Regions from separate parts of the Halochromatium sp. genome, predicted to be linked through region 1. Evidence: predicted binding sites of a transcription regulator. Region 1 holds the regulator's gene; each other region holds the start of a gene.
The links. Region 1 encodes sigma-54, which starts transcription at its own class of promoters, with help from an activator protein. Its sites were predicted from a motif close to TGGCANGNTNCNTGCTT; they were not measured.

Region 1 (9,538 bases):
CTCTAGCGCGGAGAGCTGCTCAGTCGTTTTCATCAGGCCAATCTCTGCCGTCAGCGCAGAGCCAGCGCGACCGGCGAACAGCAGGGCCGTGACCACCGGGCCCAGCTCGCGCACCAGCGAGGCCGCCACCATCACGCCGAGACTCTCTGCGGCACCAAACTGCGAGAGTACATAGTGCCCTTGCAGACTCAGGACCATACCGACGAAGAGGCCAGAGACAACGATGATCAGCAGCGAGAGCACACCAACGCTGTAGACCTGCGTCAGCAGTAGGCGCGGGCGTACCAACATCGAGGGCAGGCCGCCGACGATGCTGATCAATAGCAGATGAGCACGACCAAGGCTCGCCAACATGGCGAGTCCCACGCGCCCTAGACTCGCTAGTGAGTCAAGCAATGAGGTCGCTCTCAGTGTCGCCGTCCTTGAAGCAGGTCTTGCTCCAAGGGCGGTGCAGGGTAGTGATAACGAACCGGACCATCCGGCTCGCCGTCCATGAACTGATGCACCCAGGCCGATTCGCTCGCTGCAACCTGCTGCGGAGTGCCTTCCGCCATGATGCGTCCGTTAGCGATGATGTAGAGGTAATCGGTGATACTGGCCGTCTCAGCGACGTCGTGGCTGACGACGATGCTGGTGAGACCGCTCGCATCATTGAGCTGCCGGATCAATGAGACCAAGACCCCCATCGAGATCGGGTCCTGTCCGGTGAAGGGCTCGTCGTACATGATCATCATCGGGTCCAAGGCGATGGCCCGCGCCAGGGCCACCCGGCGCGCCATGCCGCCCGAGAGCTGGCTCGGCATGAGTGACGCGGCACCGCGCAGACCAACCGCCTCAAGCTTGATCAAAACCAGCTTACGCAGCACCGATTCTGGCAATTTGGCGTGCTCGCGGATTGGAAAAGCAACATTCTCGAATACGTTTAGATCAGTGAGCAGAGCACCGCTCTGAAATAGCATGCCCATGCGCGTGCGTAGCCCATAGAGCTGGGCGCGACTTAGTGACTGGATCGCCTGCCCATCCACCTCAATCGATCCCGCGTCAGCTTGCAGTTGGCCACTGATGAGCTTCAATAAGGTCGTCTTGCCGGTCCCGCTCGGACCCATGATCGCGGTGACCCGTCCGCGCTGGATATCGAGGTCGATGCCATCGAAGATGCAGCGATCGCCATGGCAGAAGTGCAGCCCGCGTACCCGGATCAGCGGCTGATTGTCGGTAGGCCGAGACGCCTCCCTATCTGTCTGCAGCGGCGATACATGCTCTGACTGCGCTGATACCATCGAGTGAAGATCCTTGCTCGGGCCGCGACCCAAAGCAGCGCATTCTCGCGACCTGCCCCGATAGCGTCAAGGACGAGGCTGCGCTGAGCCTCGGCCATAGCCTCAGGCAAACCGCGCACCTGCGCCGTTGCCGAGCCTTGGCCCGGCCTCGTCTGGGCCGGCCTGGCCTGACCTGGCCGGGATCGCGTCAAGATGACCCGAGCCCGAATTACCCGAGCCCGAGCAGCTCGAGCAGCTCTTGCCAGTTGGCTAGGGTATCGCTGGTCGGTCGTTCGAGGATGATCAGGTTAGGCGAGCGTCCTTGGAGCTCGGTCATCCTGTTCAGCCAGACTCTTGCAGCGCGTAGGTCGCGATACAGCTTGGATGGGACCACAACGGCATAGCGCTGCTGGTCTGTCCTCAGCGCCTGCTCGGTCCGCGGGAGCTGATAGCGCAAGCTGTGATCTGCCCCGCCGCTAATCGCAGGGGCCGATGCAGGGTCCGTCAGGGCATCGAGCCAACCATCGAGCTTCGACCCCAGTAGTCGCGTCAAGGCTGACTCGTCGAGCTGGCGCGCTCCGGGTTCGACTGGGGACATCAGGGCTCGCTCGGCGGCGAAGCGAAAACCGGAGGGTACATCGTCGTGCCATTGCTCGGCCGTTTGGGCCTGGCTTGCTGTCCAGACCGCGGCCGGAAGCAGGGTTGTGCGAAAGCAATTCGCAAAGTAGCTGAGACGCCAGTCCGCCGGCAGGTCGTCAGGATAGAAGAGATCAGCGTCGGCTAGATCCCACCAACCCCGGGGGGTAACCATCGTTGAGTCGCTCATCCAGGTATCATAGGGTCAAGAGCCGCAAAGCTGTACCTGGCTCGAGAGCTCGAGCGAGAGATTGGTACCAAGCGTAGATAACGAGCCGTGGAGAGCTAGGGTGGACAGCCAGAACCAGATGACCGACTTTGAGGTGCGCGCTAGGGCGATCGAGCTCGTGATCTTTGACGTCGACGGGGTGCTCACCGACGGGAGCCTCTATCTCGGCGACGATGGCCAGGAATACAAGGCATTCAACTCGCGAGACGGTCATGGTATGACCATGCTGCGACAGGCCGGTATCACACTGGCGGTGATCACCGGACGCCAATCGGAGGTCGTGCGTATTCGCATGGAGAGCCTCGGCGTCGAGCACGTTTATCAAGGGCAGCGCGACAAGCGCCCAGCCTACGATGCGCTGCGTCAAGCCTGCGGACTCGAGCACGCACAGATCGCCTACGTGGGGGACGACGTCGTCGATCTGCCGGTGATGCGACAGGTGGGTCTGGCGATTGCGGTTGCAGATGCGCATCCCTTGGTGAAGCAATATTGCCATTGGCAGACCAGATTGTCCGGCGGTTGCGGCGCCGCGCGCGAGGTCTGCGAGGGATTGCTCGCCGCGCAGGGCAAGCTCGATGCACTCTTCGACGGATATGCCAGTCACTGATGATCCAGCACTGCTTGACGGGCTGCTTACCGACGCTGCTGGCGAGAGCCTCGACACCAGGTCGCCGTTGCCCCCGCGTTGCACGCGCTCAGCCAGTCGATCGTCTTGAGCTTCTCTTACCATGTCCTTAACGCGACGCGAGCTATTCGTCGGGATGGTACTGTTGGCTATTGGCCTGATTGGCTCCTGGCTGTTGTCCACAAGGGATAGCGACGAGGGTGCAACCGGCAGCGATGAGCGCCGTCCTGACTATGTTGTCGACGGGCTTCGCGCCGTTAGTCTCAACGCAGCGGGTGTGCCCGAGCATCGTCTTGTTGCCCGGAGACTGCGGCATTATCCGGACGATGGCAGTAGTGAGCTGGATGATCCCGTTCTGGTCGTTTATGGCGATGCTGGACCGAGCTGGTGGGCCCGCTCGGCGCAGGCATGGATCAACGAGTCTGGCGACGAGATCTTGCTTGAGCAGGACGTGCGGCTGCATCGACTCGCGACAGCGCTGTCGGCGCCGATCGAGCTGCGTACCAGTGAGCTACTGGTGCTGCCCGAGGTCGACTATGCCGAGACCGGGCGCTTCGTCGAGATCGAGCGCGAGGAGGACTGGATAACGGGGACTGAAGGCATGCGTGCCTGGCTGGGCAGCAGCATGCGCATCCAGCTGTTTGGACGCGCCCGCGCTGCGGTTGCTCCCAGTCAGTCTCCCAGTCAGCCTCTGGGTCAGGACCCCAGCCAGGCTCCGAGCCAGGCCTTGGGTCAGGCTGCTAGCGATGGCGACAATGCCGGATAAATGCACGATGAGGAAGAGGCCATGAGTCCGAAGCAACGCTCGGGTTGGATGCTGGCTGCACTGTTAGGGCTGGCGCTTGGCGCCCCGACAACCACACGCGCGCTCGAGTCTGATCAGTACCAGCCAATGTATATCGAGGCCGATGCCGCTGAGCTCGACGAAAAGCAGCTGACCAGCCTCTACATCGGTAACGTCGAGGTTACGCAGGGCAGTATGCATATTCAGGCAGACGAGGTGTTGGTCCATCACAAGCCTGACCGCCGTGCCGAGATGATCATCGCGATCGGTCAGCCGGTGCGTTATCGGCAGCAGCTCGATGATGATCCGGAGGAGGTCAAAGGACGCGCATTGCGGATGGAGTATGAGGCCGATCGCGAGGAGCTGACCCTGATCGATGAGGCGGTGCTGGTGCAAGGCGAGGATCGCTTCGCCAGCGACCGCATCGTCTACAATCGGATCACTGAGCGTGTTACCGCCGGCAGCAGCGCCCAGGGCCGCGAGCGGGTGAAGATTCGGATCGAGCCCGAGTCGGAAACTGCACCAACACCTGCGCCAGCGTCCGGAACCAAGCCAGCATCGGAGCAGTGATGCCGACGCTGGAAGCGACTGCGCTGGCCAAGACCTATCGACGTCGGCGCGTGGTCAATGGTGTCGATCTGGCCGTCGAGGCTGGTGAGGTCGTTGGCCTGTTGGGGCCGAATGGGGCCGGCAAGACCACGAGCTTCTACATGGTCGTCGGGCTCGTGGGCGCCGATGCAGGCAGGATTATCCTCGATGGCGAGGACATCACCCATCGGCCGATGCATGCAAGGGCGCGGCGTGGTCTGAGCTACTTGGCGCAGGAGCCTTCGGTCTTCCGAAAGCTCAGCGCTCGAGATAATCTGATGGCGGTGCTCGAGATGCGCAATGGCAGCACCCGCGAGGACCGCAGACAGCGCTGCGACGAGTTATTGGACGAGCTCGGCATCGCCCATGTGGCCGATTCACTCGCTCTCAGCCTCTCTGGCGGTGAGCGGCGACGGCTAGAGATCGCTCGCGCGCTTGCGGTTGAGCCCAAGGTGATGTTGCTCGATGAGCCCTTTGCCGGGGTCGATCCGATCGCGGTGGGCGATATCAAGGGCATCATTGGCCACCTACGGGATCGGCAGATCGGTGTGCTGATCACCGATCACAACGTTCGCGAGACCCTGGGCATCTGCGACCGGGCCTACATCATCAATGCCGGCCGGGTGATTGCCACCGGCGCTCCGGCCGCCTTGCTGCAAGACCCGCAGGTGCGAGCGGTCTATCTCGGCGAGCATTTTCGGCTCTGAACCAGCGTGCCGAGATGACTGGATCGACGCCCAGCGCTGCGAGTCAGCGGCCTTTTCGTCTAGACTGCGCCTCTGTATCAAGCCTTTCGTACCCAGATAGCCGCTCGGAATGAAGCAAAGCATCCAGCTTCGTCTTGGTCAGCAGTTGACCATGACGCCGCAGCTCCAGCAAGCGATCAAGCTGTTGCAGCTCTCCACACTCGACCTCCAGCGCGAGATCCAGGATGCGCTCGAGTCCAACCTGATGCTCGAGACCGCGGAGGAGGAAGAGACTGGGCGTGATCGCTCGACAGAGATGACTGGCGAGACCGCTAAGCTGCAGCAAAGTCAAGCAGATTCGGGCGTAGACGCAGAGGTTCCGGCTGAATCCAGTGCCCTGCCTGACGAGCTGGCCGTCGATAGCGAATGGAGCGATACCTATGATAGCGAGCCCCACGAGCAGTACGCTGGCCCGTCTGCCTCGCCAGGTCCAAGCTCATCTGATGATGTCGACCTGTTTGCGCAGCAATCGAGACCACAAACCCTGCATGATCATCTCGAGTGGCAGCTCGGTCTGGGGCACCTGGGGCCGCGTGATCGCATGATTGCCGAGGCATTGATCGATGCGATCGATGGTGATGGCTATCTTCGGCTCGATCCCGCCGAGCTGATCGAGACGCTCGAGCTCGAGGACCTGGAGCTCGATGAGATTGAGGCCGTACTGCATGCTATTCAGGCCCTTGATCCGGCCGGGGTCGGTGCCCGTGATCCGCGTGAGTGCTTATTGCTACAACTGCGCCAGCTGCCGCCTGATACGCCGCATCGCGCTGGCGCGCTGAAGATTTGCGACAGCCTGTTCGAGGCATTGGCCCGCAATGATCTTGACGAGATGCGTCGGCATACCAAGCTCTCGGATATCGAGCTGGGACGCGCGTTATCACTAGTCCGCTCGTTGCAGCCGCGCCCTGGATCGCTGATCAGCGACCATCGGCCCGATTACGTGATCCCCGACGTGCTGGTGCGCAAGCGCGCCGGTGTCTGGCAAGTCGAGCTAAATCCTGAAACTCAGCCTAAACTGCGGGTGAACGAAGAGTATGCGAAGCTGATCCGGCGCGCGGATGACGGTGCCGAGAATGTTTGCCTGAAGACGCATCTGCAGGAGGCCCGTTGGTTCATCAAGAGTCTGCTCAGCCGCAACGATACGGTGCTGAGGGTCGCGACCAAGATCGTCGAGCTGCAGCGCGATTTCTTCGACTACGGCGAGGAGGCGATGCGCCCGCTGATACTCAGGGACGTTGCGGACTCGCTCGAGCTGCACGAGTCAACGGTCTCACGGGTGACCACGCAAAAGTACATGCATACCCCGCGTGGTACGCTCGAGTTCAAGTATTTCTTTTCCAGCCATGTGGGCACGGCGTCGGGTGGCGAATGCTCGTCGACGGCTATCCGCGCCGTCATTCGCAAGCTGATCGCCGCCGAGACGGCGAACAAACCGCTGAGCGACAGCAAGATCGCCGGCATCCTGTCCGAGCAGGGCATCAATGTCGCGCGACGTACCGTCGCCAAGTACCGCGAGGCAATGGGTATCCCACCCTCGAATGAGCGCAAGCGCCTCTAGCTGCAGTGCTGAGTGACTGCCGCTGGAGATCGCCTGCAAACCCTGGAGTGACGCCATGCAAATCAACCTGACGGGCCATCATGTCGATATCACCGAGCCGCTGAAGGGCTATGTCGAGAGCAAATTCGAGCGCCTAGAGCGCCACTTCGATCATGTGATCAAGGTTCATGTGATCCTGAGTGTCGAAAAGCTGCGGCAGAAGGCAGAGGCTCGCATCCACATGAATGGTGCGGATGTGTTTGCCGATGCCGTTCATGAGGACATGTATGCAGCCATTGATGGACTGATCGACAAGCTTGACCGCCAGGTTCTGAAGTACAAGGAGAAACGACAGAGTCACCGGGGGTCTCCGACAAAGACGGTGGTGGAGGGTGAGCCAGTTGAACCTGAGCCGGATGAGGAGCCGCTGCACTGAGTGCTGCTGGTAAGATTGCCGTGCTCGCAGCGATGAGCTGTGAGCCTAAGCCCTGCGCCGGAGCGCGATCTGATCCGCTCCGGCATCTTTTGTTACGCTTATTTTGTTACGCTGGGGCGCTCATGTCCCTGCCCCTTGCCGTGCATCCGTCCCAACCGCGCCGATGCGATCCGGCAACGCTGTGCCCAGCGCGCAAAGACCACTTTCCTGGAGCAACGGTCGATGCTTCCCCCCAGTCTAATCACTGAGCCTCGAGCCCGCTGTCGTGTTGAGGTCACGAGCAAGAAGCGCCTATTGGAATCCCTCGCTGAGCTCCTGGCGACAGCCTGCTCGCAGTGCTCACCGGCGTTGGTCTTTGATCTCCTCAATGAGCGTGAGCGGTTGGGCAGCACTGGCTTGGGTGAAGGCATCGCGCTGCCACACGCACGTATCGACGGCATCGATCATGCTGTTGGTGCTTTTGTTCAGCTGACACAGGCAGTGAGCTTCGACGCCCCGGATGACCAGCCGGTTGATCTTGCCTTTGGTCTGTTGGTGCCGAGTGAAGCGACCGACGCACACCTGAGCTTGTTGGCCGAGCTCGCCGAGCGCTTCAGCGACCCGCAGCTGCGTTTGGCCTTGCGGGCTGCAGAGAGTAGCAGCAGGCTGCTGGACCTGTTGCAGCAGCGTGATTAGCTTGCCTTGATCGCACAGATGCCGCCCGTCGACACGCTGCAAGGGTTGGTTGAACATCTTGGCCCCAGGCTTGGGCTGCGCTGGCTAACGCCGGTGCCAGAGCAACCGCTGCCTCTGATCAGCGCAGACTCCACGGCCGGCGCCGCCCAGAGTCTGGTCGGCTCGCTGAACTGTATCCATCCTAACCGTTTGCAGGTGCTGGGGCTTGCCGAGGTCCGCCATCTTGACGACCTCAATCGAGCTGCTGAGCGGGATATCATCGAGCGGCTGTTCTTAGCAAGGCCGGCCGCGGTCATCTTTGCGCAGGACATCGATCCGCCTCCGGGCTTCATGGTCCGTGCTCGGCGGTTTGGCACGCCACTGCTCTCCTCGCCCAGTGAGGAAGAGGAGATCGTCGACCGATTGCAATACTTCCTCACCTATGCGCTGGCGGAGCGCACCACCTTGCACGGGGTCTTTCTCGATGTGCTGGGCATGGGCGTGCTCTTGGTCGGCGACCCAGGAATCGGCAAGAGCGAGCTCGCGCTCGAGATGGTGGTGCGCGGTCACCGGTTGATCGCCGACGACGCCCCTGAGGTGGCGCGTATCGGGCCGGAGACCCTGGAGGGAAGCTGCCCGCCGCTGCTCAGAGACTTTCTCGAGGTGCGTGGACTCGGCGTACTGAATGTTCGCGCGATGTTCGGCGAGGGAGCGGTACAGCGTCGCGAGCAGCTGAACTTGATTGTCAACATGCGGTCGTTCGATGAGGAAGCGCTGGCGCAAATGGACCGGCTTCGCGGTAGCCTCTCTGCGCGCAGCATCCTCGGGGTCTCGGTTCCAGAGGTGACCTTGCCTGTGGCCCCGGGCCGCAATCTTGCCGTACTGCTGGAGACTGCGGTTCGTAATCAAATCCTCCGCCTGCGCGGCTATGATGCCGGCGTGGACCTCATCGACCGCCAGTCCCGTTCTATTGACGAGAACGCCCCATGTCTGACTCCAACGCCGTCCGTTTAGCGCAGCATCCGCAGCGCCCATTGTCCGCAGGCAGGGCCTTGCGATGGAGCTGATCATCATCAGTGGCCTGTCCGGCGCCGGCAAGAGTGTTGCGCTGCGCACGCTGGAGGATATCGGCTATGTATGCATCGATAACCTGCCCCTGTTTCTTCTGCATGATCTCGCGCTTGGGCTGAAGGAGACCCGCCCCGAGGGCGGCGATGGGCGCGGCGGCACGGCCATCGGGATCGACGCTCGCAGCGGCCCTGAGCTGCTCGATCAGGTGCCGGGCGTGATCGAGGCACTGGAAGGGCAGGGTATTCAGATCCGGGTCCTGTTTCTCGATGCCGACACCCCAACCCTCGTAAGCCGGTTCAGCGAAACCCGGCGCAAGCATCCACTGACCAGTGCCGATCGTCCCTTGGCCGAGGCAATCGAGCTCGAGCGCCGCCTGCTTGAGCCGCTGCGCCTGGTTGCTGCATCACAGATCGATACCTCCGGTACCAACGTGCATGAGCTCAAGGAGCTCGTGCGCGGAAACCTCAACCGCAAGGGTCGAGGTCAGGCGCCCTTGCTGCTGCAATCGTTCGGCTTCAAGAACGGCATTCCAGCCACCGCAGACTTCGTTTTCGACCTGCGCTGCTTGCCGAATCCGCATTGGCAACCAGGGTTGAGACCCCTGAGCGGAAAGGATCAGGAGGTGGCCGAGTTTCTCGAGCGCTCGCCAGAGGTCATGGAAATGCGCGACGACCTGATCGCTTTTCTTGACCGCTGGCTGCCACGCTTCGAGACCGACGGCCGCAGCTACCTGACGATTGGCATTGGTTGTACCGGCGGACGCCACCGTTCGGTCTACATGGTCGAGGCCTTGAGTCGCCACCTTGAGACGCGGGGCCATCAGATCTTGGTGCGCCACAGGGAGCTGGGTCGCGAGCCTCTTCGGGAGTCGGCCCGAGCGTTCGATCCCGAGCTGCGCCGGGAGCTGGGATGAGCGTTGGCATCTTGCTGATCACGCATAACCGGATTGGTGCGGAATTGTTGGAGACCGCGA
Region 2 (9,538 bases), on a different contig from region 1:
CCAAGGCCTCCAACCGCTTCAACAGCGTGAGCCGGTTCGCGCGGACATCGGGCTCGTCGGCCATGACCATCACCTGCTCAAAGAAGTCATCGAGCGTCTGGCGCAGGCTCGAGAGCTCGGCCAGGGCGGCTTCATAGTCCTGCTGTTCCAATAAGGCATTGACCCGATGGGTCACCTCATCGATCGCCGTTGCGAGTGCCCGCTCGGCATCATCCTGCAGAAGACGCGGATCAACCTCTTGGGCAATCTCGCTCGGTGACACCTTGCGAAGAATATTGCGGGTACGCTTGTTCGCGGCGGCCAATGCGGCAGCCTCTGGCCGGCTGCGGAAACCCTGAACCGCACGGATACGACGGTCGATATCGCGCGGTTGGCTGAGCTCGAGCGCGAGGACTGCGTTGATCGCGTCCGGATCAGCCGCCTGCTCTCCTTCAGCATCAGCGTAGTAGCGCCTGAGCCGCTCAAGACAGTATGCCAACACCTCGGGCACGCACCACTCGGCCTGGAGCGCGTCGGGATAGGCAGTAGCGGCTCGCTCCAATAGCGCGCGAAGGTCCAGCGACAGCGGTGTCTCGATCAAGATGCGAAGCACAGCGATGGCCGATCGGCGCAGGCCATAGGGATCTTTGACCCCCGACGGGCGCTGTCCGATCGCGAAGATACCGACCAGGGTGTCTGCACGGTCCGCGATCGCGACGGCGCGGGCGAGGTTGGATTCCGGGAGCTGATCGCCGGCGTGCCTTGGCCAATAGTGCTGCTCGAGCGCAGCGGCCACCACCGGGAGCTCGCCGCCCTGCTCGGCATAATAGCGCCCCATGACCCCTTGCAGGCTACCGAACTCCCCCACCATCTGGGTCACCAGATCGGCCTTGGCCAAGCGCGCGGCATGGCGCGTCTGCTCGACGTCAGCGCCAATCTCAGCAGCGATCCAGGCACTGAGCTCGGCAATCCGCTCAGTCTTCTCGAGCAGCGTTCCAAGCTGATGCTGGAACACGATGCCCTGCAAGGCGTCGATGCGCTCTGCGAGGGGGGTCTTGAGGTCCTGCTCCCAAAAGAATTTGGCATCAGCGAAGCGCGGGCGGATCACCCGCTCATTGCCGGCGCGGACCTGCTCCGGCTCAAGGCTCTCGATGTTACTGACCGTGATAAAACTCGGCAGCAAGCTCCCCGTACCATCCAAGACCGGGAAGTACTTCTGATTCGCCTGCATGGTCTCGACCAAGACCTCGGATGGCACCTCAAGGAAGCTGGCATCGAATCGGCCTAGCAGCGCGACGGGCCACTCACAAAGCGCAGTGACCTCGTCAAGGACGGATTCATCGATCATCGCACTGCCGCCGGCCTCGGCTGCGAGCCGCTCGACCTGCTGGCGGATCGATGCGCGTCGGCTCGCTAGATCGGCTTCCACGCGTGCCTCACGCAGCGAGGTCAGATAGTCCGCCGGTGATCCGAGGCTGATGGCCTGCGGATGATGGAACCGATGCCCCCTTGTGACGCGATCGATGCTCAGTCCGAGCACCCTGCCCTCAACCAGGGATTCCCCGAGCAGCACAGTGACCCAGTGCACAGGCCGCACAAACTCGACGCTACGATCACCCCAGCGCATCCGTTTCGGGATCGGCAGCGCTGCCAGCGCCTCCTCGATCAGGGCTGGCAACAAGGCCGAGGTGCTCTTGCCGCTGACCTGCTGGCGAAAACAGAGCCAAGCGCCCTTCCCTGTCTCTTCACGCTCGAGCGCCTCGACCCCAACCCCACAGGACTGCGCGAATCCGAGGGCGGCCTTGGTCGGGGCGCCCTCCGCATCGAACGCCGCCTTCAGCGCCGGACCGCGGCGTGTGACCAGCTCATCCGGCTGGCTGACGGCCAAATCATCGACGATGACGGCGAGTCGCCGCGGGCTCGCGAAGGCCCGAGCGCCCCCATGGCTGAGCCTAGACTCATCCAGTCGCTTGACCAGCCCGTCTCGAAACGCCTCGGCAAGCCCGGCCAGCGCCGACGGCGGCAATTCCTCGGTGCCGATCTCGACCAGCAGATCAGCGGCAGTCTCCGCGCTCATGCGGCCTCCTTGGCAATCGCCGCAGGGTCAGCCATCGGGAAGCCGAGCGCCTCCCGGCTCTGATAGTAGGCTTCGGCGACGGCGCGGGCCAGTGTGCGCACCCGCAGGATGAATCGCTGCCGCTCGGTCACCGAGATGGCGCCGCGGGCATCAAGCAGATTGAAGGTATGTGACGCCTTGAGCACCTGCTCATAGGCCGGAAGTGGCAGGCCAGCCTCGACCAACGCGGTACTTTGCTGCTCACAGGTATCGAAGAGCGCGAACAGCGAGCCGATCGCGGCATGCTCGAAGTTGTAGGCCGACTGCTCGCGCTCGTTCTGCAGGAAGACGTCGCCATAGGAGACGGGCCCGGTCGCGGAGTCGGTCCAAAGCAGATCGTAGACGCTCTCGACGCCCTGCAGATACATGGCGATGCGTTCGAGTCCATAGGTGATCTCACCGGTCACCGGCCGGCATTCAAGCCCACCGACCTGCTGAAAATAGGTGAACTGGGTGACCTCCATGCCATTCAGCCAGACCTCCCAGCCCAGACCCCAAGCGCCGAGCGTCGGTGACTCCCAATTGTCCTCGACGAAACGGATATCGTGGACCAGAGGATTGATGCCGAGCTCGCGCAGGGAATCGAGATACAGCCCTTGGATCAGCTCCGGTGAGGGCTTCATCACCACCTGGAACTGATAGTAGTGCTGCAGCCGATTCGGGTTCTCACCATAGCGACCGTCCGTCGGGCGTCGTGACGGCTGAACATAGGCAGCGTTCCAGGGCTCCGGGCCAATCGCTCTCAAGAAGGTGCCGGGATGGAAGGTGCCTGCACCGACCTCCATGTCGTAAGGTTGCAGGATGACGCAGCCCTGGCGACTCCAGTAGCGCTCAAGTTTGAAGATCAGCTCCTGAAAACTGATGCGATCGGCCGACTGATTGCTCAAGGCGGGCTCCGGCGTCTGCTAAAAACCCGACAGTATAGCGATGTCGCACCTGATCGGACCACAGCATCTGCTGCGGTTTCGAACGCCTGGCCCCGCTATACTCCGCGCCAACCGACGCTTTACTCGTTGACGCGCATCAGGACGTCCCCATGGATACGACTGCACGAGAGGCCCGAGCCAGTGCGATCAAAACCACGACCACGGTCGGTGCAGTGGTCAACCTGCTGCTCTCGGTGGTCAAGATCGCAGCTGGGTGGATTGGCCAGTCACACGCCTTGATTGCCGATGGCATCCACTCCCTCTCCGACCTCTTATCCGATGCCTTGGTCTGGCTGGCGGGGCACAAGGCCGCGAAAGGACCCGATGCCGAGCATCCATACGGCCATGGACGCTTCGAGACGGTCGCGACACTCGCGCTGGGCTTCCTGCTTATCGCCGTCGCGATCGGCATTGCCTGGGACGCGACCGAGCGTCTGTTCGAGCCCCACGCCCTGTTGCGACCCGAGCCGATCGCCCTCTATGCCGCAGGTGTTTCGATCTTGGTCAAGGAGGCGCTGTACTGGTACACCCGCGCCTATGGGCTTCGGGTGCGCTCAGACCTGCTCATGGCCAACGCCTGGCATCATCGCTCTGACGCCATCTCATCAATCGTCGTCTTGATCGGTGTTGCGGGCACCCTAGCTGGATTGCCCTATCTCGACTCGGTTGCCTCGGTCATCGTGGCCGTGATGATCGCGAAGATCGCCTGGGACCTGGGCTCGGATGCGACCCGCGAGCTGGTCGATACTGCATTGAGTCCCGAGCGTCTGCGTGAGATCAGCCAGATCATCCGCCGCAGCACCGGGGTTCGAGACGTCCATATGCTCCGCACGCGCACGATCGGCGGCAGCGCCTCAGCAGATGTCCATGTGCTCGTCGATCCTGACATCAGCGTCTCTGAAGGGCATGCTATCAGTGTGCTCGTCCAACAGCGGTTGATGGAGACGATCGACCGGATGTCGGATGTCACGGTGCATATCGACCCCGAGAACGACGAGACCGCTGTTCCCACCAAAGACCTACCGATGCGCACCGAGGTGATCGAGCGACTCGACCAACATTGGTCTCAGATCCCCGAGGCGATGACGCGCAAACGTCTCGTACTGCACTATCTGGACGGTGCAATCACGGTCGACGTGTTCTTCCCCCTGCGAACCTATACCGACAAGCCCGCTGCGCGGCAGTTGCGCGAGCGGCTACGCACTGCGCTCGAGGATGACCCCTGCTTTGCAGACGTCCGCGTCTATTTCGGCTGATATGTGCCCCCTTTTGGTGCGCGCCCGGTTCGCGTATGGTCTATTCGGGTGCGCTCGCTCGCTGAGCCTGACCGTCGTTCGCTGCAGACTGCACACAACAGCGCAAGGCGGACTGATGGCACGTAACCTGCTTGACCGATGCCGCTAGCCGTTGTGCGACCCGAGCCTAGGCTCCGCCTGCGCCTACACCAAGCTCAGCGATCGATCGCCTGATTGATCGCCTGCGCACCCTGGGCTAGGAGCCTAGCGCCCACCTAGCGTCACAACCCAAATTCTCTGCCCAAGACCAATAGCGGGAGATTTCGCAGATGTCCGCCACTGACGTGTTGAAAACCATCAAAGACGAGGACGTAAAGTTCGTCGACCTCAGGTTCACGGATACTCGAGGCAAGGAGCAGCACGTCTCGCTGCCGGCCCGCGTCGTCGACGAGGCGCTGTTCCAGGACGGCAAGATGTTTGACGGCTCGTCGATCGCGGGCTGGAAAGGCATTGAGGCCTCAGACATGGTCTTGATGCCCGAGGCCTCAACCGCAGTGCTCGACCCCTTCTCCGACGAGAAGACGATGATCGTCCGTTGCGACATCCTCGAGCCTGCAACGATGCAGGGCTACGAGCGTGATCCCCGCTCGGTCGCCAAACGCGCCGAGGCCTATCTGGCGTCGACCGGTGTGGCCGACACCGCGTTCTTCGGTCCTGAGCCTGAATTCTTCGTGCTTGACGACGTGCGCTGGGGCATCAGCATGGCCGGGGCCTTCTACAAGGTCGACTCCGAAGAGGCCGAATGGAACTCGGAGCGCGTCTTCGAAGACGGCAATATGGGCCACCGACCGGGCGTTAAGGGCGGCTACTTCCCGGTCCCGCCGGTCGACTCGCTCAATGATCTGCGCGCCGCGATGTGTCTGGCGATGGAAGAGATGGGCGTCCCAGTCGAAGTCCATCACCATGAGGTTGCCACGGCTGGCCAGTGCGAGATCGGCACCCGCTTCGACACCCTGGTCAAGCGTGCCGACATGAACCAGATCCTAAAATACTGCGTGCAGAACGTCGCTCACGCCTACGGTAAGACGGCGACCTTCATGCCCAAGCCGCTGGTCGGCGATAATGGCAATGGCATGCACGTTCACCAGTCGCTCGGCAAGGATGGCCAGAACATCTTTGCCGGCGACAAGTACGGCGGCCTCTCCGAGACAGCGCTCTACTACATCGGCGGCATCATCAAGCATGCGCGTGCACTGAACGCCTTTACCAATGCGTCCACCAACTCCTACAAGCGGTTGGTTCCGGGCTTCGAGGCGCCGGTCATGCTGGCCTACTCGGCCAAGAACCGGTCCGCCTCGGTGCGCATACCGCACGACGCCAACCCGAAGGCCACCCGCATCGAGGTGCGCTTCCCGGATAGCACGGGCAACCCCTATCTCTCCTTCTCCGCGATGATGATGGCCGGTCTGGACGGCATTCAGAATAAGATCCATCCCGGCGATGCGATGGACAAGGATCTCTACGACCTGCCGCCCGAAGAAGAGAAGGCGATCCCTCAGGTCTGCTACTCTCTGGATCAGGCCCTCGATGCACTCGATGCCGATCGCGAATTCCTCACCGCGGGTGGCGTCTTCACTGATGACGTGATCGATGGCTACATCAAGCTGAAGATGGCAGAAGTCACTCAGCTGCGCATGAGCACCCACCCGGTTGAGTTCGACCTCTACTACAGCCTCTGATCCTAGGCTGTGCGAGTAGCGCGACGCGCTACTCGCCCGGGCATGGACGCCCCGTCCTTCTCTCTCCCTCTCCCTCTCTCCCGCATCTCCCCAACACTGATCAGCCATCGGCTCAGCGCTCGCTAGGCGGCGTGCTGCCCACCCGTCGGCGACGGGCGGATCAATGCCGCTGGCGACTAGCCTCGACCTCCGTCTTTCGATCCTGATGTCCGGCGTTGGTGCAGTCCGCTGCACCTGTTGAGTGCGTCAGGCACTAGACTAGTGCGCTGGGTCGTCCCGGTCGTTAACCCAGCCGCCTTCGGCAGCGCCAGGGATCGATCGGCTCGAGATGCTCGCTGGCCGGCAACCCCCTCCTCCGATGGACGATTTCGCCACCGCGGCCGAGAACCCGCGATACCGAGCGCCAGCGCCTCGGCTCCATGCGCTGACCCCTGAGCTGGCTCGCTGCTTGCTTACTGGGGCAGGATCGGAGCCAGGCGATGACATCACGATCCATGAACGAGAAACTCGGCGGACTTAGCCAGCTTGGCATCATGATCCTTGATAACCTCAGCACAGCGGTGCTCCTCTTTGACCGCGATCTCCGTCTTCGCTACATCAATATCGCCGGGGAGAACCTGCTCGCAGTCAGCGCGAAAACGGTGCTTGGCGAGGCGGCTGGCTGCCTGGTTCCCTGCCCGACCGATTCGGTCGAGGACCGGCTGCGCGAGTCGCTGAACACACGACAGCCGTTTACGGAGCGGGAGGTCGAGGTCAAGCGGCCGGATCGTCAGATCATCCGTGTCAACTGCACGGTGCTCCCGTTGCATCCGATCGACGAGCCCTATGACTTGCTCATGGAGATGCAGCAGGTCGACCGTCAGCTGCGCATCGCGCGTGAGGAATACCTGATCTCCCAGCACCACGCGACCCAAGCGCTGCTGCGCGGTCTCGCGCATGAGATCAAGAATCCGCTGGGTGGGCTGCGGGGCGCGGCTCAGCTGCTCGAGCGCGAGCTGCCAGAGGCGGGTCTGCGCGAATACACCCGGATCATCATCGATGAAGCCGATCGTTTACAGACCCTGTTGAATCGGATGTTGGCGCCGAACAACCTACCGCAATTCAGCGCCATCAACATCCATCACGTGATCGAGCATGTTCGTGGTCTGCTCCGGGCAGAGTTCCCCAGTGGCCCCGAGATCGTTCGCGACTATGATCCGAGTATCCCCCATCTCGAGGGTGACCCCGATCGGCTGATCCAGGCCATTCTCAATATCGCCCGCAACGCCGCTCATGCTGCTGGTCAACAGGGTCAGGTGCGGCTGCGCACCCGGGTGATGCGGCAGTTCACCATTGGCAGCGTGCGTCATCGTCTGGTCCTTGTCGTCGAGATCGAGGATGACGGTCCCGGTATCCCCGATGAGCTGATGGACCGCATCTTTTTCCCCATGGTGTCAGGCCGCGCTGGCGGCACCGGTCTCGGGCTCGCCATCGCTCAAGAGCTCGTCAATCAACACCAAGGCTTGATCGAATGCGAGAGCCGACCCGGCTGCACCACCTTTCTGGTCTACCTTCCGTTGGAGCTGACCGATGAATAGAGTTCCCAGGGTTTGGGTGATCGACGACGACCGCTCGATTCGTTGGGTCCTCGAGCGCGCCTTACGCCAGGCCGAGATGGATGTGACCAGCTTCTCCAACGGTGTCGGCGTGATGGATGCATTGGAGCGCGACCAGCCTGACGTGATCCTGTCCGATATCCGCATGCCAGGTATCGATGGCCTCGAGCTGCTGGAGCAGCTTACGGCGCGCTATCCGAATCTTCCGGTCATCATCATGACCGCACATTCTGATCTCAACAGCGCGGTCTCGGCCTTTCACGGTGGCGCCTTTGAGTATCTACCCAAGCCCTTCGATATCGACGAGGCGGTTGATCAGGTCCAGCGTGCTTGCCGAAGGCAGCAGGAGACGGCTGCCGAGCCGCTACCGCTTCCGCACAGCCCAGACATCATCGGCGAGGCGCCGTCGATGCAGGAGGTGTTTCGCGCCATCGGCCGACTGGCCCGCTCCAACATCACCGTGCTGATCAATGGGGAGTCTGGCACCGGTAAGGAGCTGGTTGCGCATGCGCTGCATCGGCACAGCCCCCGCGCCCAGTCTCCGTTCATCGCGCTGAACATGGCAGCGATCCCGCGGGACCTGATGGAATCGGAGCTCTTTGGTCATGAGCGCGGGGCCTTTACCGGCGCCCAGACCCGTCGCGAAGGACGGTTCGAGCAGGCCGACGGCGGCACCCTCTTCCTCGATGAGATCGGTGACATGCCGGCCGAGCTGCAGACCCGGCTGCTGCGCGTGCTCGCCGACGGTGAGTTCTACCGGGTTGGCGGCCTCACGCCGATCAAGGTCGACGTTCGCATCATTGCGGCGACGCATCAGAACCTCCGTGAATTGGTCGCCAACGGCAGCTTCCGCGAGGATCTCTTCCACCGCCTCAACGTCATTCGCATTCATCTGCCGCCGCTGCGTGAGCGGCGTGAGGATATCGGCTTGCTGATGCGCCATTTCCTCGCCCAAGCGGCGAAAGAGCTCGGTTGCGAGGCCAAAGTCCTTGCTCACGACGCCTTGGCGCGCCTCGAGTGCCTCGAGTGGCCGGGTAACGTGCGCCAGCTCGAGAACACCGCTCGCTGGCTCACGGTGATGGCGTCGACCAAGCAGATCCATGTCGGCGATCTACCCCCTGACCTCGAAGGAATCGCCGCGGCGGCGCAGGCCGACGAACAGTGGGAAGGAACCCTGCGCGCCTGGACCCGACGCCGGCTCCAGCAAGGAGGCCGTGGCATCCTCGACTCGGCGATGCCCGCGTTTGAGCGCATCCTGATCGAATGTGCGCTCGAGCACACGGGCGGCCGGCGTCAAGAGGCCGCAAAGCTATTGGGCTGGGGCCGCAATACCCTGACGCGCAAGATCAAGGACCTTGGCATGGATGCCGATGGCCCCGAGGATCTCGGTGATGAGGAAGAGTCCGAGCGCTCAAACAGCTGAATTAACCACCTGCGGTCGCTAGAGCGTGCTGGTAATCAGGACCTAGGCGCCCTATGTCCTCTCAAACCAGTGCTCATGGCGCGGCTGCATACTCGGTCGCGACCGCCTTGATCCCATCAGCCCTTGATCCCATCAGCCTAGGAATCGACCAGTGGACAGCAGCAGTATTCGTCTCCCCGGCTCCGAGCTGGGCGAGATCCGTTTTGCCGACGGGACCCTCAGCGTCAGCTTTGCCCGTGCCTACATCATCAAAACCATGACCGGCTCTGCCGAAAAGACGCTCTGGTGGCAAGCCGGTGAGCTGGTCCTCGATGAGGCCGAGCTACTGATGCCCTTGCCCGCGCAAGATGCGGACACAGGCCTCGTCTGCGATGGCGGCGATATCGACGAGAATGTCTATACCTATCGGGACATGATCCCGATACCGCTGGAAAGTCGCGGCCACTGTGCCTGCGATCTCAAGCTTCAAGGCAGCGATGCGCGTATCAAGGCGCAGGGCACCAGCATTCGATTACTCATGCAGGC
Region 3 (6,579 bases), on a different contig from region 1:
GCCGATCACCAAGCAGCTAATCAGCCTCATGGGGGGCGATATCCAGGTCCACGGTCGTGCCCGACGGGGAACCAGTTTCTCCTTCCAGGTCGAGCTCGGCACCCTCAGCGCATCGGCAGCAGCGCCGCTCAGCCAAGAGACTGAGGAGCGCCCGACACCGCTGATCGAGCGTGACAACCGTTCCTTGAAAGGACGCAGGGTCCTGTTGGTCGATGACAATGCGCTCAACCTTGACCTTGTCAGCTCGCTGCTCAGTGCGCTCGGCATCGTCACCGAGATCGCGCTCAACGGCCATGAAGGCGTCAGCAAGTCCAAGACCGGTGCTTTCGATCTGGTCCTGATGGACATCCAGATGCCGGAAATGGACGGCTTGGAGGCCACCCGCATCATCCGTCGACAGGAGGCCGAAACCGCGCCCGGCGCAGGGCGTTCACCGCGCCTTCCGATCATCGCCCTCACCGCCCATGCCAGTGAGCAGGATCGCGCAGCGAGCCTCGCCGCCGGGATGGACGATCATCTCACCAAGCCGATCGACACGGATCAACTCTGGAAGTTCTTGCAGCATTGGCTGCCGCAGAAGACGACGACTGCAGCAGACCGATCACAGCGAGCGGACAGCGAGCGCACCGCCGCGCGTCTAGAAGCGCAGCCAGCGCTTCTTGACGATGCCCAGGCTGCCGAGCGCACTGGCGCAGCGACGTTACTGCCCGAACAGCTGCCACCCTTCGACCTACCCGCCGCGCTTCACCGCTGCAACGGCAATCGAGACCTACTGCGCAAGCTGATCCTCAGATTCGTACAGGACTATGCCGATACAGACAAGCGATTGCGCGATCACCTCCGGGCCCAGGCTCCCGAGCAAGCAGAACGCCTCGCGCACAGTCTCAAGAGCTCGGCAGCGACACTCCATCTCGAGGACTTGGCCGACGCTGCACGAGCGCTCGAAGCAAGGCTGAGGCAACCGGCTCCGCCGACCAGCATCGAGCCATTGCTCGCGGAAGTCGATCGGCAGCTCGATGCCGCTGTACAGCCGGCACGGCAGCTGCCGCAGCATCCAACCGATACCGGAGACCCCAGCAGCAGCGAAAGCCAACAACGGCGCGCAGCCCTTGCAACTGACGGGAGACAGGCGTCTGCAGTTGCACAAGAATCCGCCCCCAGCACCGTCCCTAGCGCCGCCCACAGGATGAGCTGGAATCGGATCGCAAGGCTGCATGCACAGATCAAGGCCAACAGTCTCAGCGCTCGAGACAGCCTCGCTGAGCTACGACCCCAACTGGGCGCTCAACTGGGCTCTCAACTGGGTGACGACCTTAGCGAGCAGCAGCCTGAGGCCCAGATCCTGGCGGCAGTCGCAGACGCGCTCGACGCACTCGATTACGAACAGGCATTGAGTCTCGTCGATGACATTCTCAGGCATCAGCCAAGCCTCGCCCTCTGCGGCATCTGCGACCCGATCGCAACTCGCGACAACCACAGCTAAGACACTGACGATCGCAGAACCCAGGAGGCATCCCTCGTTGACTGTTCAGCCGACACTGGTTCGCAATACATACTTATGAAACTTATATTCGTTCAGCGGCGTGAGTTTTTCGACTAGGAGCACGCTATTTCGTTTCTGTCGCTTGAGCCCATCAAGCTCATCAATGTAATAATCGAGTGACGATTGTAGGCAGACACCCCGAAAATGAATCGTCTTCTTGCCGGCCAGGATCGAGACATCGAGCTGCTCATACTGATCGCAGATCTCCTTAGGATCTGAGCGCACAATCACGACGAACTCATTGCAGTCAACGATCGGGTAACATCGATGATGAACAGTCGCAGTGAGATGAGTCTGGGTACGACTCCCTTCAATCCCAAAGACCTTCTGAAAGACGCGCACACAGAGCATCCACAAAGCAGCGATAAGCAGCTTTAGATCATTGATCGTCGAGTGTTTCTTGATCGCGAACTGATAGTCGATCAGTGATCTTAGCCGCTTATAGGTTCGGTGCGGAGTAAACAACTGGGAGTAGCCGATCACTCCAGGTCGCACCGCAAACCTGAGATCGTAGCCGGGAATGCTCTTACAAGCGGCCTCATAGACCTCCTCTCGCTCTGGCCGAGGCCCCACCAGATTCATCTCGCCACGAAGCACATTGAAGAGCTGCGGCAATTCATCAAGCCGTGTATCCCGCAGAAAAGAGCCAACCCGAGTCTCCACATTGTGGCCCTGACCAACGAGATCATTGCCCAGTGCCGCTGCTGCGTTTGGCTTCAGACTCCGAAATTTGTAGATCGTGAATGGCTTTTTCCCCAGGCCAAGACGTGGACCGCGGTAGAACACAGGCCCACTTGGGTCATCGAGCTTGATTAAAATCGGAAGGATGACGAACAAAGGCAAGGAGACGAAGAGCAGCAGAAGGGTCGCGGCGATATTGAATATTCGATCGAGAAGAGTGTCAGGTGTTTCTTGTCTATTAATAACCATTTCTTATCGTCACTGTTCGAGAACCGGTTGCTACTCTCGTGTAGTCGCAGACTGTCGCCAGATCTCGAAGTGCATCAAGACTGCGCTGCACGCCGATGGATAATCCCATTGAGCTACACCAGCCGCCTTGGCCAGGCAGTTACGCCAACCGCACGCTATCACAAACAGCTCATCGCCACCTCATAGACCCCGCCGATCACCACCCACTCATCCTCACCCTTGAGCATCCCGGGCAGCAGGCCGTTGAAGAAGAAGACCTTCGGCAAGGGCACCTGGGCCTCGAGGATGTAGTCGCCAAACTCGCAGGCGCGCTCGCGATTACTGGTAAAGCTGCTGAGATTATTCAGCAAGACACGCCGCCAGCCGGCCGTCGTCGTTGAGCCACTGCAGAACCGGCTGCTGCCCTGATCCGCCTCACCCCGATCGCCCCGGACAGGGCGTTGCGCGGCACTGGCTGCCCCTAAGGTGGTGCCGGACTCGGGCCGGTCATCCAACAGCTCATGCTCGCCAATGCGGTTGATCCCACGGTACAGCGTCAGATGGGTCTCTTCCGGATGTTGGCGCACCAGCTCGTATTGGCAATAGGTATAGAGCAGATCGAGCTGAGCCTCGAGGGCATTGGTCGCATAGAGACCTTTGGCACCCTGGGCCAGGTAAAGCTGATAGGCGTCGGGATCAGCGCCACCGAGTGGCCCGGCATGGTAACGAGCGAGCAGCCCGAAGCGCGTCTCGACCCAGTGTTTGAGCACGGCTCCCTCGCGTCCATCCGAGTCGAACGACCAGCCGCGCACCATGCGCAGGTAATTCGCGTTACGCCGATACTTCTTGACACGCTCAGCCGCGAGCCCAGCGGCCTCGAGATCATCCAGGCAGAAGTGCGCGGCCATATAGTCGACGAAGCGCTCGGCGCGCTCGCGCGCATTGTCGATCGGCGCCAACAGCTCGAACAAGTCTTGATGGAAGGCACGAATGCCATCGATCTCAAGCGAGACCGGATGCGTCTGATAGGTCAGTCCGCCAAGGATGACAGCTGGCAGATTGCACCGATTGAGCGGCAGGCGGGCATTCGCGGGTAACGAGGGTGGCGAGCTTGTCGGCTGGCTCCTCCTAGTCGTAAGAGTGACGCCAGGCAGTGCATTCGGCGCTGTATTGGGTGGAGCGTCGAGCTCCCCGCCGGGATCGGGATCGGTCCCCTGGCAAACGTTGAGCGGACCCTGGGGCTGACTGCTGGCTTGATGTCGGGACTGGAGAGATTGCTGGGGCATGTCGGAGTTCGGACGTCGGCTGTCGGTAGACACACAAAGGCTGAGGGCTTGTTGTCTATGCTACCAAGGTGCCAGACCCCCATCTTTGCGAATTTCTATTTTATTTTCAAAGGGCTGAAGGAATATTTATGGCTTGGCACAGGCTGTGCTTATCCCTCGGTGAGCGAACCCTCTGTTCACCGCCCCACAGGGCATCCAACCGGGAGAATCACATGGCACTGCGTCAATGCGCCATCTACGGCAAAGGCGGAATCGGCAAGTCCACGACCACGCAGAACCTCGTCGCCGGTCTCGCCGAGCTCGGCAAAAAGGTCATGATCGTCGGCTGTGACCCGAAGGCCGACTCCACCCGCCTAATCCTGCACGCTAAGGCACAGGACACCATTATGCACCTGGCCGCCGATGCCGGCTCGGTCGAAGACCTCGAGCTCGAAGACGTGCTCCGTGTTGGCTACGCCGACATCAAGTGTGTCGAGTCCGGTGGCCCAGAGCCTGGCGTCGGCTGTGCCGGTCGCGGCGTCATCACCGCCATCAACTTCCTCGAAGAAGAAGGCGCCTACGACGAAGAGCTCGATTTCGTCTTCTACGATGTGCTCGGCGACGTGGTCTGCGGCGGCTTCGCCATGCCGATCCGCGAGAACAAGGCGCAGGAGATCTACATCGTCGTCTCTGGCGAGATGATGGCCATGTACGCGGCCAATAACATCTCCAAGGGCATCGTCAAGTACGCCAGCTCCGGCGGCGTGCGCTTGGCTGGCCTGATCTGCAATAGCCGCAACACCGCACGGGAAGACGAGCTGATCATGGAGCTAGCACGTCAGCTCGGCACCCAGATGATCCATTTCGTCCCACGCGACAACGTTGTTCAGCGCGCCGAGATTCGGCGCATGACGGTGATCGAGTACGACCCGAGTGCCAAGCAGGCCGAGGAATATCGCCAGCTCGCACAGAAGATCATCGATAACAACAACTTCGTGATCCCGACACCGATCTCGATGGATGCGCTCGAAGACCTGTTGATGGAATTCGGCCTGATGGATGAAGAAGACGAGAGCATCGTCGGTAAGTCTGCGACCGAAGAGGTCGCCGCGGCCTAAACCGCTGCCGATCGCCCTGCCCGTCTCCCTGGCCCTTCGCGCCGCCCCCTTTCGAGCGGCAACGAGGGGCTCTGAATCGATGCTTCAACGCGCGTCGGTCCGCAGATTAGCGGCGGCGCCGATGAGAGGAACGCCGACATGGCAACCATGACCCGTGACGAGACTCAGGCCCTGATCCAAGAGGTGCTGGAGGTCTACCCCGAGAAGGCGAAGAAAGACCGCGCCAAGCACCTGGCCGTCAATGACCCATCGGTCGAGCAGTCGAAGAAGTGCATCACCTCCAACCGCAAGTCCCAGCCTGGCGTGATGACCATTCGCGGCTGTGCTTACGCTGGCTCCAAGGGCGTGGTCTGGGGCCCGATCAAGGACATGATCCATATCTCCCACGGCCCAGTCGGCTGTGGTCAGTACTCGCGTGCCGGTCGTCGCAACTACTACACCGGTATGACCGGCGTGAACACCTTCGGCACGATGAACTTCACCTCTGATTTCCAGGAGAAGGACATCGTCTTTGGCGGCGACAAGAAGCTCGCGAAGATGCTCGACGAGATCGAGCAACTGTTCCCGCTCTCCAAAGGCGTTTCGGTGCAGTCTGAATGCCCGATCGGCCTCATCGGCGACGATATCGAATCGGTGTCGAAGCAGAAGACCAAGGAACACAACAAGCCGATCATCCCAGTCCGTTGCGAAGGCTTCCGCGGCGTCTCGCAGTCGCTCGGCCATCACATCGCCAACGACTCGATCCGTGATCATGTCGTGCATAACCGCGACAACGACACCAGCTTCGAGACCACGCCCTACGATGTCGCCATCATCGGTGACTACAACATCGGCGGTGACGCCTGGTCTTCACGCATCCTGCTCGAGGAAATGGGTCTGCGCGTCGTCGCGCAATGGTCCGGCGACGGCACCCTCTCTGAGATGGAGCTGACGCCCAAGGTGAAACTCAACCTCATCCACTGCTACCGCTCGATGAACTACATCAGCCGCCACATGGAAGAGCGCTATGGCGTGCCTTGGATGGAGTACAACCTGTTCGGGCCGACCAAGATCGCCGAATCGCTGCGCAAGATCGCCGAGTTCTTCGACGAGACCATCCAGGCCAATGCCGAGAAGGTCATCGCCAAGTACCAGGCCGAGTACGACGCCGTGATCGCCAAGTACCGTCCGCGTCTGGAAGGCAAGAAGGTGATGCTCTACGTCGGCGGTCTGCGTCCGCGTCACATCATCGGCGCCTACGAAGATCTTGGCATGGAGGTGGTCGGCACCGGCTACGAGTTCGCCCATAACGACGACTACGACCGCACCGTCAAGGAGATGGGCGATTCGACCCTGCTCTACGACGATGTCACCGGCTACGAGTTCGAGGAATTCACCAAGGCCCTCAAGCCTGATCTGGTCGGCTCTGGCATCAAGGAGAAGTATATCTTCCAGAAGATGGGCATACCCTTCCGCCAGATGCACTCTTGGGATTACTCAGGTCCGTATCACGGCTATGACGGTTTCGCGATCTTCGCGCGCGACATGGACATGACCATCAACAACCCCTGCTGGAACAGCATGAAGGCACCCTGGCTCAAGCCCGCCGAGGGCGAGGCCGAGGCCCCGATGGCCGCCCGCGCTTGATCGCACGCCCTTAGGCTCAGTGCCAGGTTGGGTGGCGCACTCACGACGGGCGGACGCCGTGAATCCATCTTTGGAGCCTCGGCAATCGCCATCCAGGCGATTGACGCCGCCGGACGTG
Region 4 (6,449 bases), on a different contig from region 1:
ACGCTCGTGCAGGGTTTGAAGCACCGCGCGCAGGGTCTCGCGCAGCTGCAGTGAGCGGCTGAGGATGCGGCTGACATCGAAGAGGGCGGCGAGCTGCGCCTCGAGCAGATCGGCTCGCTGCATCGTTGGCCCTGTGTCTGTGGTCGTACCTGCGGTTGTAGGGGGGACTGCTTCTTGGTGCATACCTGGGTGCAAACCTGGGCGCGTACCTGGGTACATATCCGGACCTGGCGCGTCCGGGAGATCCTTGTCGTACATTACTACTTGCTCTGCGTTAGTCACGGGGCAGGGCGTTGGTCAGGGTCACGAGGAGGCGGCAGCCATCGTTGTAGTCCGGGTCGATCTCGATGCTACCGCCATGCTGGTTCGCAATCTCCTGCGCTAGCGGCAGCCCCATGCCTGCGCGACCGCGTCGGTTTCGCCAGCCAATATAGAAGGGCTCGAAGGCCTTGTAACGATCGCCGCTTGGGAAGCCCGGTCCACTATCCTGAATACAGACCTCGACCGTATCATCGAGGGCGCGGGTACTGATGTGCAGCTCGCGCTGGCTGCGTCCGCCCTCGCGCGTCGCTTGCAGCGCATTGTCGATCAGATTCTTGAACAAGGAGCGCAGCTCGGTCTGACGCGCGGTGATCTCCGGCAGGACATGGGCTGGACGCCAATCGACGGTGACGCCGGCTGCGAGAAGGGCATCGGTCTCCAGCGCAAGCACATGGCGCACCAGTTCATTGACATTGACGCTGACGCCGGCCTCGATGATCTCGTCCGGAAGCGCCGCTTGCAGCGTCTTCAGCGCCTGCTCGCTGGTCTTGGTGATCTGCGCGAGGGTCGGCGCAAAGCCCTCGAGGGTGCCGGCGCCACTGGCAAACATGGCATTGGCCGCGCGTAGCAGGTTGAGGGGAGTCTGAATCTGGTAGCTCGCCGCGGATAGGGCCTCGCGCATGCCTTGTGTCAGTCGTTGCTCGGCAATGCGTGCGCGCAGGTGCTCCAAGTGCGCGCGCTCGATCTCGCGATGCCGCGCGGTGACGTCAGTGGCCAGCAGGAGCAGGCGGGCATCGCCGCGCTTGCCGCGGCCGAAGTAGCTGCGGGCGCTGCCGTCCTGCTCGCTGATGCAGGTGCCGGAACAGGAGAACCAGCGTGGTCCAAGGCTGCCGGGGACCTCGAGGCTGATCTCGACGTTCTTGAAGTCTTCGCCCTCGCCATTGGCGGGGACGGTCCGCGCGAGGGGATCGAAGCCGGCCTGCTCGCGCAGCGCGGCTCGGATCAACGGCAGCGGCTCGCGGCCGCGAAGGTCGCCGAAGAGCTTCTTATACTCCATGTTGTCGAGGATGATCTCGCCCTCGGCATCGAGCAACACCATCACCGTCGGCGCGGCATCGAGCACATTCTCGATGCGCGTCTTCTGCTGTCTGAGCGCGCTCGCCAGCTCATGCTCGCGCGTCACATCTCGGTGCATGCCGAGGAAGTAGGCAATCTCACCGCTGCTGTCGAGCACTGGCGAGATGACCAGCTCGGCGAGATACTCATCGCCCCCCTTGCGCTGATTGACCAGGGTGCCTGTCCAGGTCTTCTTGCGTTGGATGGTCCGCCAAAGCTGCCGATAGATGCTGTCCGGGGTCGCATTGCTGGAGAGGATCGACTGGTTCTTGCCAAGCACCTCGTCGCGCAGATAGCCGGTGAGGTGCTCGAACGCAGCATTGGCATAGAGGATCTTTGCCGTCGAGTCAGTGATTGATATCGCGACGGGCGCTTGCTCCACGGTCTCGAAGTAGAGCCTCGGTGGGAGTGGTTCTGATGCATCGCCGGCCATCAGGCGCAGCGCAGAGAGGACCTCGGGCGGCGTGCTCGCCGGTGGCTGGCGGAGGAAGGCAGCGATGGCATTGCGCACCAGTGGCTCGCCATGATCGGCGATGCCTTGCGGTGATCTGTCTCGCGCGGCGTTCGGCGAGGCCGGGCTCGGACTCGACTGTTGCGGATGCAGGGAACTGCTCTCAGGCGATGATCGAGCCATGGGTTTCTCCTCTGTCGTTAACCGTCGTTGTTGTGCCGGCAAATCGGGCGAGTCCGCAGGGCCCAAGAGATCCTGTCTTGATGGCCATACAGCTTGCGTCAGCGACTGAAGCGTTCTCTGAGGCAAGGCCCTTCGCCATCGACTGATTATGCAGTATTCGTGCCGTCGTGCATTGACCTCTATGTGTCCCTCCGCTTGGGGAAGATGCGCAGCCCCAACGTTGGGCGAGTCATGCAGGGTTGTCGGGTTTGCGACAATGTGCTGCGCTGCAGCATCTTTGCTGTGTCATCCGCGACAGTCGCCCCTCTCGCAAACACCCGTCTCCCTGCAACGCCTGCATCCGCTTGACCGTCTCCGTGATCCTCCCAGGTGGCGGCCAGGCTAGGCAAAGACATCGCTCCGGCGCGATTAATGCTCGGTTTTGGTGCTCGTCATATTCACCAGCAGGCGTTCAGATTGAGCACTGGCATCCGGTTTGCTTAATTGCCGCCATTGTCGAGTGCGAGCAGCCGTGGCTGCGCGCCAAGGTATTTGTTGGAGCGCCTTGCCGACGTCTCATGACCGAGTCTCTGATGCTGATCCTCGCGACCGCGCTCGTGAACAACGTGGTGCTGGTCAAGTTTCTTGGCCTCTGCCCGTTCATGGGCGTGTCCGGGAAGCTGGATACCGCGCTGGGCATGGGCTTGGCGACCACCTTCGTGCTGACCCTGGCCGCCGCCGCGAGCTGGCTATTGGAGCATCTGGTGCTCGAGCCTTTAGACATTGGCTTCCTGCGCATCCTCACCTTCATCTTGGTGATCGCGGCGGTCGTGCAGTTCACCGAGATGATGGTGCGCAAGGTCTCGCCCACGCTCTATCAGGTGCTCGGCATCTTTCTGCCCTTGATCACCACCAACTGTGCGGTGCTCGGCGTGGCCCTGCTGAATGTGCAGGAGCAGCACAGCTTCGTCGAAAGCCTGCTGTATGGCTTTGGCTCAGCGCTGGGGTTCACGTTGGTGATGGTGCTCTTTGCCGGGCTGCGCGAGCGCTTGGCGCTGGCGCAGGTGCCGGCGACCTTCGCCGGTGCGCCGATCGCCTTCAGTGTCGCCGGGCTGCTTTCGCTGGCCTTCTTGGGCTTTGCCGGGCTGGCCGTTGCCGAATGATGTGGAGCCTTTGAGATGATGCTATCTGCAATCTTGAGCCTGACTGTTCTTGGTCTGGGGCTCGGAGCACTGCTGGGGGTGGCGGCTCGGTTCCTGAGGGTCGAAGAGAGCCCACTGGTGGCCGAGGTCGAAGCACTCTTGCCCGGCTCACAATGTGGCCAATGCGGCTATCCCGGTTGTGCGCCAGCGGCAGTCGCGGTTGCCGAAGGCAAGGCGCCGGTGACGCTCTGTCCGCCCGGTGGCCGAGCCTTGGCGCAGGCGCTGGCGCAGCGGCTTGGGGTGAGCGTTGATCTGAGCGCGGTCGCTGAGCAGGCGCCGCGGATCGCCTATGTGCACGAGCGCCTCTGCGTGGGCTGTACCAAGTGTTTCAAGCGCTGCCCGACCGATGCCATCGTCGGCGCCAAGGATCAGATCCACGCCGTGTTTGAGGATGCCTGCATTGGCTGTGGCGACTGCGCCGAGGATTGCCCGACCGAGTGCATCGAGATGCGCGCTCCGACGCAGACCCCATTGAATTGGGTCTGGCCCGAGCCGCTGGCCGCATGACCCCATCCCCTTCAAGCTCGCTGAGGCCTGTTCGATGCGACTCTTCCAGATCCGCGGTGGCGTCCACCCCGACGACCGCAAGACCCTAGCCGCGGGCCGGCCGATCGAGGCGCTGCCGCTGCCAAAGCTACTGCATATCCCGCTGCAACAGCATATCGGTGCAGTCGCCAATCCGGTCGTTCAGCGGCGCCAATATGTGGCCAAGGGCGAGCTGATCGCGCGCGCTCAGGGCGCGGTCTCGGCGCCGATCCATGCCCCGACCTCGGGCCGCATCGTTGGACTCGGCCTCTACCCCGCAAATCATCCCTCCGGCCTCTCAGTGCGCACGATCACCTTGCAGCCGGATGGCAAGGATCGCTGGCACAAGCGCATCGCCGGGGTCGATGATCCGCTCGCATTGGAGCCGGCCGAGATCGCGCAGCGGGTCGCCGATGCCGGCATCGTTGGCATGGGCGGCGCCACCTTTCCGTCGGCGGTCAAGCTCGGGCTCGGCAAGCGTTACCGGCTCTCGACGCTGGTGATCAATGGCTCCGAGTGCGAGCCCTATCTGACCTGCGACGATCAACTGATGCGCGAGCAGGCGAAGGCCATCGTCGATGGTGCGCGCATCATGGCGCGCGCGCTCGGCGTTGCGCGCCTGCTGTTCGGTATCGAGGGCAACAAGCCCGAGGCGCTGGCGACGCTGCAGCGTGCGACAGCCGAGCTTGATGCGCCTGAGCTCGATTCAGCCGAGGTGGTACGCCTGCCGATGCGTTATCCGATGGGCTCGGAGAAGCACCTGGTGCAGACCCTGACCGGCAAGGAGACGCCGGCGCGCGGGCTGACCGCCGATATCGGCGTCGTGGTGCACAATCCGGCCACCGCCTTTGCCGTGCACGAGGCCCTGCGCCTTGGTCAGCCACTGGTCTCGCGCGTGATCAGCGTTACCGGTGGTGCGATCAGCGCGCCGAAGAACCTACGCGTGCTGATCGGCACCAAGATCGAGGATCTGGTCGAGCATTGCGGTCGGTTCCGCGAGGAGCCGGATCGCCTGATCGCTGGCGGACCGATGATGGGACAGCCGATCCCCGAGCTGCGGGTGCCGGTGATGAAGGGGACCAACGGCATCCTGGCGCTCACTGCCGCCGAAACCGACAAGCGCGAGCCTGGTCCCTGCATCCGCTGTGGCAGCTGTGTCGGCGCCTGTCCGTGCGGATTGGTGCCTCTGAGCATGGCCGCCCAGGTCCGCAGCGGTGATCTCGACGCAGCGGTCTCGACCGGGCTCATGGACTGCATTGGCTGCGGCTCCTGTGCCTATGTCTGTCCCGCCCATCTGCCGCTGGTCCAGTTCTTCAATCATGCTAAGGGCGAACTGGCCGCGCGCGGTCGGGCCAAGCAGAAGCAAACCGAAACCAAGCGCCTGGCCGAGCAGCGTGCACAACGGCTCGAGGCACAGAAGCGCGCCAAGCGCGAGGCGATGGCCAAGCGCAAGCGTGAGGCAGAAGCCAAGAAGCAGGCTAAGCTCGAAGCTGCGAGTGCGACCGCGGCTGCAGCCCAGATTGATCCCTCTGTCGAGACCGAGCCCCCGACCGAAAACCTGCTCGACAACGCGAAAAGACAAGCGCCCGAGTCGACTCAGGACAAGGCGGTTGCGGAGGCGTCAGCATGATCAATGCGCAACTCGCCGCGAGCCCTCATGCGCACGCGCCGGTCAGCATCGACCGTACCATGCGATTGGTCATGCTCGCGTTGCTTCCGGCCACCCTGCTTGGCCTTTGGCAGTTCGGCTGGCCGGCGATCATCCTGTTCGCGGTGACCCTGGGCGCCGCGCTGCTGTTCGAGGCCATGGCCCTGTTCCTGGCGGGCAAGCCGCTCAGACCGAGCCTGATGGACGGCTCCGCGTTGCTGACGGGCTGGCTGCTCGCGTTGACGCTGCCGCCCTGGGCGCCCTGGTGGATCGGCCTGGTCGGCGCCTTCGTCGCCATCATCGTCGGCAAGCAGGTCTTCGGTGGGCTTGGCCAGAACCTGTTCAATCCAGCGATGGTTGCACGTGTGGTGCTGCTGGTCTCCTTTCCGCTTGAGATGACGCAATGGGTCGGCCCGCAGCCGCTGTTCTTCGAGCAGACGCCTGGGGTTGGTGACGCCCTGACGATCAGCCTGGACGGGCTAGCCGCAGCCGCACCTTGGGACGCGATGAGTGGGGCCTCAATCCTCGGCCAGGTCGATCTGGCCCTGCAGCAGGGCAATGATTTGGGCACGGCGATGCCAACGCTGTTTCCGCCGCTCAACGCGCTGCTCGGTGGTATCCCTGGCAGTCTGGGTGAGACCTCGGCCTTGCTGCTGCTGCTCGGTGGGCTGTTCCTGATCCGCAAGGGCGTGATCGATTGGGTGATCCCGGTCGCCGTGCTGCTCGGGGTTGTCGTTCCGGCGAGCCTGTTGCACCTGATTGATCCGACCCGCTTCGCGGGTCCGCTGCTACATCTGCTCGCCGGTGCCACCCTGTTGACTGCCTTCTTCATCGCCACCGATCCGGTCACCTCACCGGTCTCCCGGGTCGGTCAGGCCGTCTTCGGTGCGGGGATCGGTCTGCTGGTATATCTGATTCGGACCTTCGGCGCCTATCCCGAGGGGGCTGCCTTCGCCATCCTGCTGATGAATGCCGCAACACCGATGATCGACCATTACATCAAGCCGCGCATCTTTGGGCGCGATCGGCGTGGGCGCCCGCTGCCGGTGGCCGGCGAGCCGGCGGCGCAGCCGGCGGCGCAAGC

Region 2: the regulator sigma-54 is predicted to act here: its motif matches at 6,433-6,449, upstream of glnL (nitrogen regulation protein NR(II)).
Region 3: the regulator sigma-54 is predicted to act here: its motif matches at 3,873-3,889, upstream of nifH (nitrogenase iron protein).
Region 4: the regulator sigma-54 is predicted to act here: its motif matches at 2,160-2,176, upstream of nifL (nitrogen fixation negative regulator NifL).

The regions. Positions count from the first base shown of each region.
Region 1 covers NZ_JBUDPI010000016.1:755-10,292, reverse strand. Annotated here, with positions in the region: gene mlaE (lipid asymmetry maintenance ABC transporter permease subunit MlaE) at 1-396, opposite strand, end outside; gene ACY693_RS02155 (ABC transporter ATP-binding protein) at 408-1,280, opposite strand; gene ACY693_RS02150 (hypothetical protein) at 1,489-2,070, opposite strand; gene kdsC (3-deoxy-manno-octulosonate-8-phosphatase KdsC) at 2,204-2,731, shown strand; gene lptC (LPS export ABC transporter periplasmic protein LptC) at 2,853-3,515, shown strand; gene lptA (lipopolysaccharide transport periplasmic protein LptA) at 3,537-4,103, shown strand; gene lptB (LPS export ABC transporter ATP-binding protein) at 4,103-4,828, shown strand; gene ACY693_RS02125 (RNA polymerase factor sigma-54) at 4,938-6,425, shown strand; gene hpf (ribosome hibernation-promoting factor, HPF/YfiA family) at 6,481-6,840, shown strand; gene ACY693_RS02115 (PTS sugar transporter subunit IIA) at 7,063-7,515, shown strand; gene hprK (HPr(Ser) kinase/phosphatase) at 7,534-8,508, shown strand; gene rapZ (RNase adapter RapZ) at 8,552-9,478, shown strand; gene ACY693_RS02100 (PTS sugar transporter subunit IIA) at 9,475-9,538, shown strand, end outside.
Region 2 covers NZ_JBUDPI010000026.1:9,645-19,182, forward strand. Annotated here, with positions in the region: gene glyS (glycine--tRNA ligase subunit beta) at 1-2,056, opposite strand, end outside; gene glyQ (glycine--tRNA ligase subunit alpha) at 2,053-2,982, opposite strand; gene ACY693_RS03245 (cation diffusion facilitator family transporter) at 3,132-4,277, shown strand; gene glnA (glutamate--ammonia ligase) at 4,586-5,995, shown strand; gene glnL (nitrogen regulation protein NR(II)) at 6,490-7,572, shown strand; gene ntrC (nitrogen regulation protein NR(I)) at 7,565-9,013, shown strand; gene ACY693_RS03265 (hypothetical protein) at 9,165-9,538, shown strand, end outside.
Region 3 covers NZ_JBUDPI010000181.1:272-6,850, forward strand. Annotated here, with positions in the region: partial or broken gene ACY693_RS11675 (response regulator) at 1-1,483, shown strand, start outside; gene ACY693_RS11680 (sugar transferase) at 1,529-2,473, opposite strand; gene ACY693_RS11685 (NAD(+)--dinitrogen-reductase ADP-D-ribosyltransferase) at 2,632-3,738, opposite strand; gene nifH (nitrogenase iron protein) at 3,951-4,835, shown strand; gene nifD (nitrogenase molybdenum-iron protein alpha chain) at 4,974-6,461, shown strand.
Region 4 covers NZ_JBUDPI010000188.1:401-6,849, reverse strand. Annotated here, with positions in the region: partial or broken gene ACY693_RS11960 (GAF domain-containing protein) at 1-123, opposite strand, end outside; gene nifL (nitrogen fixation negative regulator NifL) at 275-2,011, opposite strand; gene rsxA (electron transport complex subunit RsxA) at 2,569-3,153, shown strand; gene ACY693_RS11945 (RnfABCDGE type electron transport complex subunit B) at 3,172-3,699, shown strand; gene rsxC (electron transport complex subunit RsxC) at 3,734-5,347, shown strand; gene ACY693_RS11935 (RnfABCDGE type electron transport complex subunit D) at 5,344-6,449, shown strand, end outside.